2 linked regions of the Ilumatobacter coccineus YM16-304 genome follow. The protein of the gene in region 1 interacts with the protein of each later gene in a pairwise test. Links are inferred from orthologs where the notes say so. Each region holds a gene or a part of one and is shown in the gene's direction. Other genes may lie near its edges.

Region 1 (3,149 bases):
CGTGTCGGCGCCGAGCGGGCCGCCGGTCGCCGAGATGCCGACGCGACCGTGGCACGCCGTGACCGCCGCGGCGACACCTCCGAGCGACGCCGAGTGGGCCGCAGCGTTCGGCGCCGACACGCCGCGCACGCACCGACTCTCGTACGACCAGATGCACCGAGTGACCAAGTCGCTGCAGTCGAGCGGTGGCGACATCGACGCCGCTGTGCGTCGCCTCGCGAGCGGCCGACTCGAACAGCTCACCCGGCGAATCCAGCCCACGCGCGGTTGGGACGACATCATCTTGAGCCCCGACCGGATGGACGCGCTGCGCGCCATCGTCACCCGCTATCAGATGGCGACGCGCGTCTTCGACGAGTGGGGTTTCTCGGCCACACCGTCCCGAGGGCTCGTCGCACTGTTCTCGGGCCCGTCGGGCACCGGCAAGACGCTGGCGTCGGAGATCATCGCCGGCGAACTCGGCCTCGACGTGTTCAAGCTCGACCTGTCGTCGGTGGTGAGCAAGTACATCGGCGAGACCGAGAAGAACCTCGAGCAGATCTTCGACGCGGCCAGCGCCGCCAACATGGTGTTGTTCTTCGACGAGGCCGACTCGCTGTTCGGCAAACGCTCCGAGGTGAAGGACGCTCGCGACCGGTACGCCAACATCGAGGTGTCGTACCTCCTGCAGCGTCTCGAGACGTACGACGGCCTCGTGGTGATGGCCACCAACTTCGAGAAGAACGTCGACGAAGCGTTCCTGCGCCGCATCCACTCGCGCGTCGCGTTCGCGCTGCCGGGACCGGTCGAGCGTGCCGCGATCTGGCGGCAGAATCTGCCGCCGGGAGCACCGGCCGACGACGTCGACGTCGACTGGCTCGCCGAGCAGTTCGAACTCAGCGGCGGCACCATCCGCAACGCGTCGGTCCAGGCGGCGTTCACCGCAGCCGGCGAAGGCGGCGTGATCACCATGTCGGCCGCCGTTCGCGGCGTGGCCAGCGAGTTGCGCAAGATGGGTCGCCTGCTCCGGCCCGAAGACTTCGGCGAGCACTTCGACCTCCTCGACACCTGACGGGTCGCCGTTCGCGGCGCTCGTCCCCGCGCGGATAGTTTCGGGCACGTGACCCGACCGACACTGATCGCCCCGTCCGTCCTGCCCGCCGACTTCTCCAAGCTGGGCGAGGAGGTCGCCGCGCTCGAAGCGGCCGGTGTCGACCTGATCCAGTGGGACGTGATGGACGGGCAGTTCGTTCCGAACCTCACGTTCGGACCCGACGTGATCGCCTCCGCTCGGTCGCACAGCACGCTGCCGTTCGAGGCGCACCTCATGGTGTACACGCCCGACGTGATGGCCAAGAACTACATCGATGCCGGCTGCTCACGACTGATCGTCCACGCCGAAGCGTGCACCCACCTGCATCGCACGCTCGGCAACATCAACGAGCTCGGGGCGACGGGCGCCGTGGCGCTCAACCCGGCCACACCGGCGTCGGCCATCGAGCACGTGCTCGATCTCATCGACATGGTGCTGGTGATGACCGTCAACCCGGGCTTCGGTGGGCAGGCGTACATCCCGACGATGGAACCGAAGATCGCCGAGGTGCAGCGCATGCTCGAAGCGGCAGGTCGCGCCGACGACGTCCACATCGAAGTCGACGGCGGCATCGGCCCCGACACGATCGCCGGAGCGGCGTCGGCCGGGGCGAACGTGCTGATCGCCGGCAGCGCCCTGTTCCGCGACCCCGAGGGTCTCGAACACGCGGTGACCGACCTGCGCGCACGCGCCGAGGCCGCTCGCGCCTGAGCGCATGAGCGCCTGACTGGGCGCCGCGCCAGCGGGTCAGCGCGCCGGGCGGAGCATCGACCACATGTGCGGCCCCACTTCGGTGGCCGGGTCGTTGCCCCACGACGAGAATCGGTGCGGATGGCCGCCCGCCGGAACATCGAACTCGGCGACCACGTCGAACCCGTGGCGCCGGTAGTACGCCACGTTGACCAGAGTCTCGGTCTCGAGGAAGCAGGCGAGCCCCTCGGCGTCGGCGCGCTCGGACATCGAGGCCATCAGCGCGGCACCGAGGCCCTGACGCTGCCAGTCGGGATGCGTGGCGAGCAGTTGGAGATACCAGTGGTCGTCGGGGTGCGTGTGCTGCGCCATCAGCGGACCGATGATCGAGAACCGGTCGAGCAGTTCGGCGCTCGGCTCGGGCTCCGGGGTGCCATCGGGCGGGGGCGGGATCTCGGGCCGGCCCGGAGGGATCCACACAGCGAGCGCCGCGGCATCGTCGGTGCACCACACCTCGCCGAGACGTAGCCAACCCGCCATCGCCCCGTGGAAGACCGCGCCGTCGTCCGACAGGTACTGGTCGTCGTCGGGGTACAGCCAACGCATGACCGGGTCGTCGACGAACGCTCGCATGGCGGTGACGCTCAGGCGGACGATGTCGGCATCGGTTGCTCGTCGGATGGCCATGCCGACAACGTAGCCAGCGTGCTACAACCGGGGCATGCAAGGTTCCGAGCCGATCGGCGATGCTCCGGTCGTCGGGCGGTGTTCTGCCCGGGCTGCGCTCGCCGGCAACCCGTCCGACGGCTACGGCGGCGCCGTCGTGTCCGTGCCGGTCGCCTCGGTGGCCGCGCACGTCGAGGCGGCGCCCTCCGACCGGTTCGAGATCGACCCCTCCCCCACGGCCGACGACACGTTCAGCGATCTCGACGAACTCTGCGAGCGCGTCGATCGGTACGGCTACGGCGGCACACGTCAGTTGCTCGTCGCCACGCTCCGCTCCCTTCGTCGTCACGTCGACGCGAAGATCGACCCCGTTCGCCTGACCGTGAGCACGACGATCCCGCGTTCGGTCGGTCTCGCCGGATCGAGCGCCATCGTCATCGCCGCGATGCGTGCGCTCACCAGTCGCCATGCCGACAGCGACTGGTCACAGGCGCTGCGGTCCGACCCTGCACTGATGGCTGCGGTGGCGCTCGACGCCGAGACCACCGAACTCGGCATCACGGCAGGGCTGCAGGACCGAGCGGTCCAGAGCCACGACACGCCGATGCTGATGGAGTTCGATTCGGTTCGACCCATCGGGACCGGCTCGTTGCTGAGCGGTACGTACTCCGTGCTTCCGCGTCCACCGGGCATCGTGCTCGTCGCCGCGATCGACGCGACC
Region 2 (3,321 bases), 1.1 Mb from region 1 along the record:
CGACGGCATGCTCGTCACCCGCCACCTCGACTACTCGCTGCCGTACCGGACCCTGCTGTCGGGCCGGGGGCTCACCATCCCCTACCTCGGCGAGCGAGTCCTCGACGCGCTCGTCGGACTCCTCGTGCGCCTCCACCTCGCCGGCTTCTTCTGGGGCGACTGCTCGCTCTCCAACACGCTGTTCCGCCGCGACGCCGGTGCCCTCTCTGCATACGTCATCGACATGGAGACCGGCGCCCGCTACGGCAAGCTCTCCGACGGGCAACGCACGCTCGACCTGCAGGTCGCGACCGAGAGCGTTGCCGGCGGCTTGCTCGATCTCCAGGCCGGCGGGCGGCTCAAGGCCGACATCGACCCGTGGGACGTGTCGATGCAGATCGAAGACCGCTACCGGGCGCTCTGGACCGAACTGACGGCGGGCGACGAGTTCTCGCCCGACGAAACGTACAAGATCGACCAGCGGCTCCAACGGCTTCACCAGATGGGCTTCGACGTCGAGGAGATGGAGATCATCGACGACGCCGAAGGCGACCGGATGCGCTACATCCCCCGAGTCGTCGAGCACGGTTTCCACGCCGAGCGGCTCCGCAACCTCACCGGTCTCGAGACCAGCGAGAACCAGGCGCGGCGCATGCTCGACGACATCCGTTCGTTCGGTGCCGAGATGCACCAGGAGCGCCTCACCGCCGCCGAGGCCACCGGACGACCGGCTCGGCCGCTCCCCGAGAACGTCATCGCCGTCCGCTGGCTCGACGACCGGTTCGAACCGCTGATGTCGAAGATCCCGACCGAGTTGTTCTCGAAGCTGCAGGCCGCCGAGATCTATCACCAACTGCTCGAACACCGCTGGTTCCTGTCGGAAGAGGCGCGCGTCGACATCCCGCTCGAGACCGCCCTCGAGTCGTACATCTCCGATGTGCTCGCCTCGGCACCCGACGAGGTCAACATCTCACGCCAGACATCTGACGCGTTCGGCGAATCGTCCACCGATTCTTCGGATACCTTCGACCCTCATGAGTGAGATCATCGGAATCAACGGCCGCGAAATCCTCGACAGCCGCGGCAACCCGACGGTCGAGGTCGAGGTGATGCTCGACTCCGGCGCCCTCGGCCGAGCCGCCGTGCCCTCGGGCGCGTCGACCGGTGAACACGAGGCCGTCGAGCTCCGTGACGGCGGCGAGCGCTACAACGGCAAGGGCGTGCTGTCGGCCGTCGGTTTCGTCAACGACGAGATCGCCGACGCACTCGAAGGCTTCGATGCACTCGACCAGCGCGAGCTCGACCGGATCATGCTCGACCTCGACGGCACCGACAACAAGGCCCGGCTCGGCGCGAACGCCATCCTCGGCACGAGCCTCGCCGTCGCCAAGGCCGCAGCGATCGAACTCGACATGCCGCTCTACCAGTACGTCGGCGGACCCAACGCCCACGTGCTCCCCGTGCCGATGATGAACGTCATCAACGGCGGCGCCCACGCCGACAACTCCATCGACTTCCAGGAGTTCATGATCATGCCGGTGGGCGCTCCGAGCTTCTCCGAAGCACTGCGCTGGGGCACCGAGACGTACCACGTCCTCAAGAAGGTCATCGGCGACCGCGGCCTGTCGACCGCCATCGGCGACGAAGGCGGCTTCGCTCCGAACCTCGACTCGAACGAGGAAGCGATCACCGTGCTGCTCGAAGCGATCGAGAAGGCCGGCTTCACGCCCGGCGACGACATCGCCATCGCTCTCGACCCTGCCGTGAGCGAGATCTTCGAAGACGGCGCCTACCAGCTCAAGGGCGAGGGCAAGGTCCTCTCCCCGACCGAGATGTCCGACTACTGGACCCGCCTCGTCGACACGTACCCGATCGTCTCGATCGAAGATGCGATGGACGAGAACGACTGGGACGGTTGGGCCACGCTCACCGCTGCCGTCGGCGACCGTGTCCAGCTCGTGGGCGACGACCTCTTCGTCACCAACGTCGAGCGCCTCCAGACCGGTATCGACAAGACCGTCGCCAACTCGATCCTCATCAAGGTGAACCAGATCGGCTCGTTGACCGAGACGCTCAACACGGTCGAACTGGCGACCCGCCACGGCTACACCTCGGTGATGAGCCACCGCTCGGGCGAGACCGAAGACGCCACGATCGCCGACCTCGCCGTGGCCACCAACTGCGGCCAGATCAAGACGGGTGCTCCCGCTCGCTCCGACCGCGTCGCCAAGTACAACCAGTTGCTGCGCATCGAATCGGCCCTCGGCGACTCCGCCGAGTACCGCGGCCGTTCGGCCCTCGCTCCCCTCCGCTGAGGTCGGCCGATGCCCGAGACGCCGTAGCGAACGAACGACGCTGACCACATCCGATGAGACGACGGCACGACGGCGTGACGGTATGACGGTCGAATTCGAACGGCGCACCACGCTGCCGACGACACCAGAGCGTGCGTTCGACGTCTCGCTCGACGTCGACCTCCATCTCGAGTCGTTCAAAGACAGCGAGGAATCGATCGTCGGTGGCGTGACGTCCGGTGAGATGGCGCTCGGCGACACGGTGACGTGGCGGGCACGCCACTTCGGAATCTGGTGGACGATGACGTCCACCATCACCGAATACGAACGCCCCCATCGATTCGTCGACGAGCAGAAGAAGGGGCCGTTCAAGTCGTTTCGTCACGTGCACGTCTTCGAGTCGCTCGACGACGGGTCGACCCTGATGATCGACTCGGTCGAGTTCGCCGCTCCGCTCGGTGTGCTCGGTCGCATCGCCGAGAAGGTCGCGCTCGAGCGATACCTCCCCAGACTCATCGAACTCCGCAACGCCGAACTCACCAGGTTCTTCGCGTCGCCGGGCGGAGCAGCGTGAGTTCGTTCACGGCGCTGCGCAACGCCGCACGGGCCGTCGTCGGCCTGCCGATCATGGCGGTGCAGCATCTCGCCCGAGTACGCCACCTCGAACGAACCCAACGCGAGGTGACCTCGTTGAGCGAACCCGCCCCGATGCCGGTCACCGCCGGCGGCGACGACGATCTGCAGACTCGATTCGACGGCGTCGGCCCGCTGCTGATGCGCACCTACTCGGTCGAGATCGTCGAGGCGACGATGACGGCGGCCGAACTCATGGACCGGTTTCGCGACGACCCGAATCAGTTCTGTCCGCAGCACCTCGCCGGCTTCCACGCACCGACGGGCGAGACGAGCCGACACCTTCGCGACGGTGAGGAGGTGCTCGTCGAACTCCCGGGACCGTGGAACGGGCCGTTGCTGGTGCGGATCGAGTCGCCGACCGAGACGGTGCTCGCCACGCGCGACGGGCACATGGAGGCCGGCCAGATCAGGT

Evidence for each region.
Region 2: the proteins of rpe (region 1) and eno interact in binary tests that used the Escherichia coli proteins (3 or more experiments, as listed by UniProt). The link is inferred for Ilumatobacter coccineus YM16-304 from one-to-one orthologs.

What each region holds. Positions count from the first base shown.
Region 1 is NC_020520.1:2,560,133-2,563,281, reverse strand. The notes cover bases 115-2,941. They hold rpe (ribulose-phosphate 3-epimerase), read left to right. Parts: upstream 115-1,099; coding sequence 1,100-1,783; downstream 1,784-2,941. Other genes in these bases: YM304_RS11520 (mevalonate kinase family protein), read left to right, coding at 2,484-2,941; YM304_RS11525 (GNAT family N-acetyltransferase), read right to left, coding at 1,820-2,449; YM304_RS22490 (ATP-binding protein), read left to right, coding at 115-1,051. In the rest of the region: more of YM304_RS22490, read left to right, coding at 1-114; more of YM304_RS11520, read left to right, coding at 2,942-3,149. UniProt on the Escherichia coli protein: Catalyzes the reversible epimerization of D-ribulose 5-phosphate to D-xylulose 5-phosphate.
Region 2 is NC_020520.1:3,691,829-3,695,149, forward strand. What follows is about bases 155-3,153. They hold eno (phosphopyruvate hydratase), read left to right. Parts: upstream 155-1,013; coding sequence 1,014-2,294; downstream 2,295-3,153. Other genes in these bases: YM304_RS16635 (DUF4032 domain-containing protein), read left to right, coding at 155-1,021; YM304_RS16645 (SRPBCC family protein), read left to right, coding at 2,377-2,847; YM304_RS22890 (hypothetical protein), read left to right, coding at 2,844-3,153. Outside these bases: more of YM304_RS16635, read left to right, coding at 1-154; more of YM304_RS22890, read left to right, coding at 3,154-3,321. UniProt on the Escherichia coli protein: Catalyzes the reversible conversion of 2-phosphoglycerate (2-PG) into phosphoenolpyruvate (PEP). It is essential for the degradation of carbohydrates via glycolysis.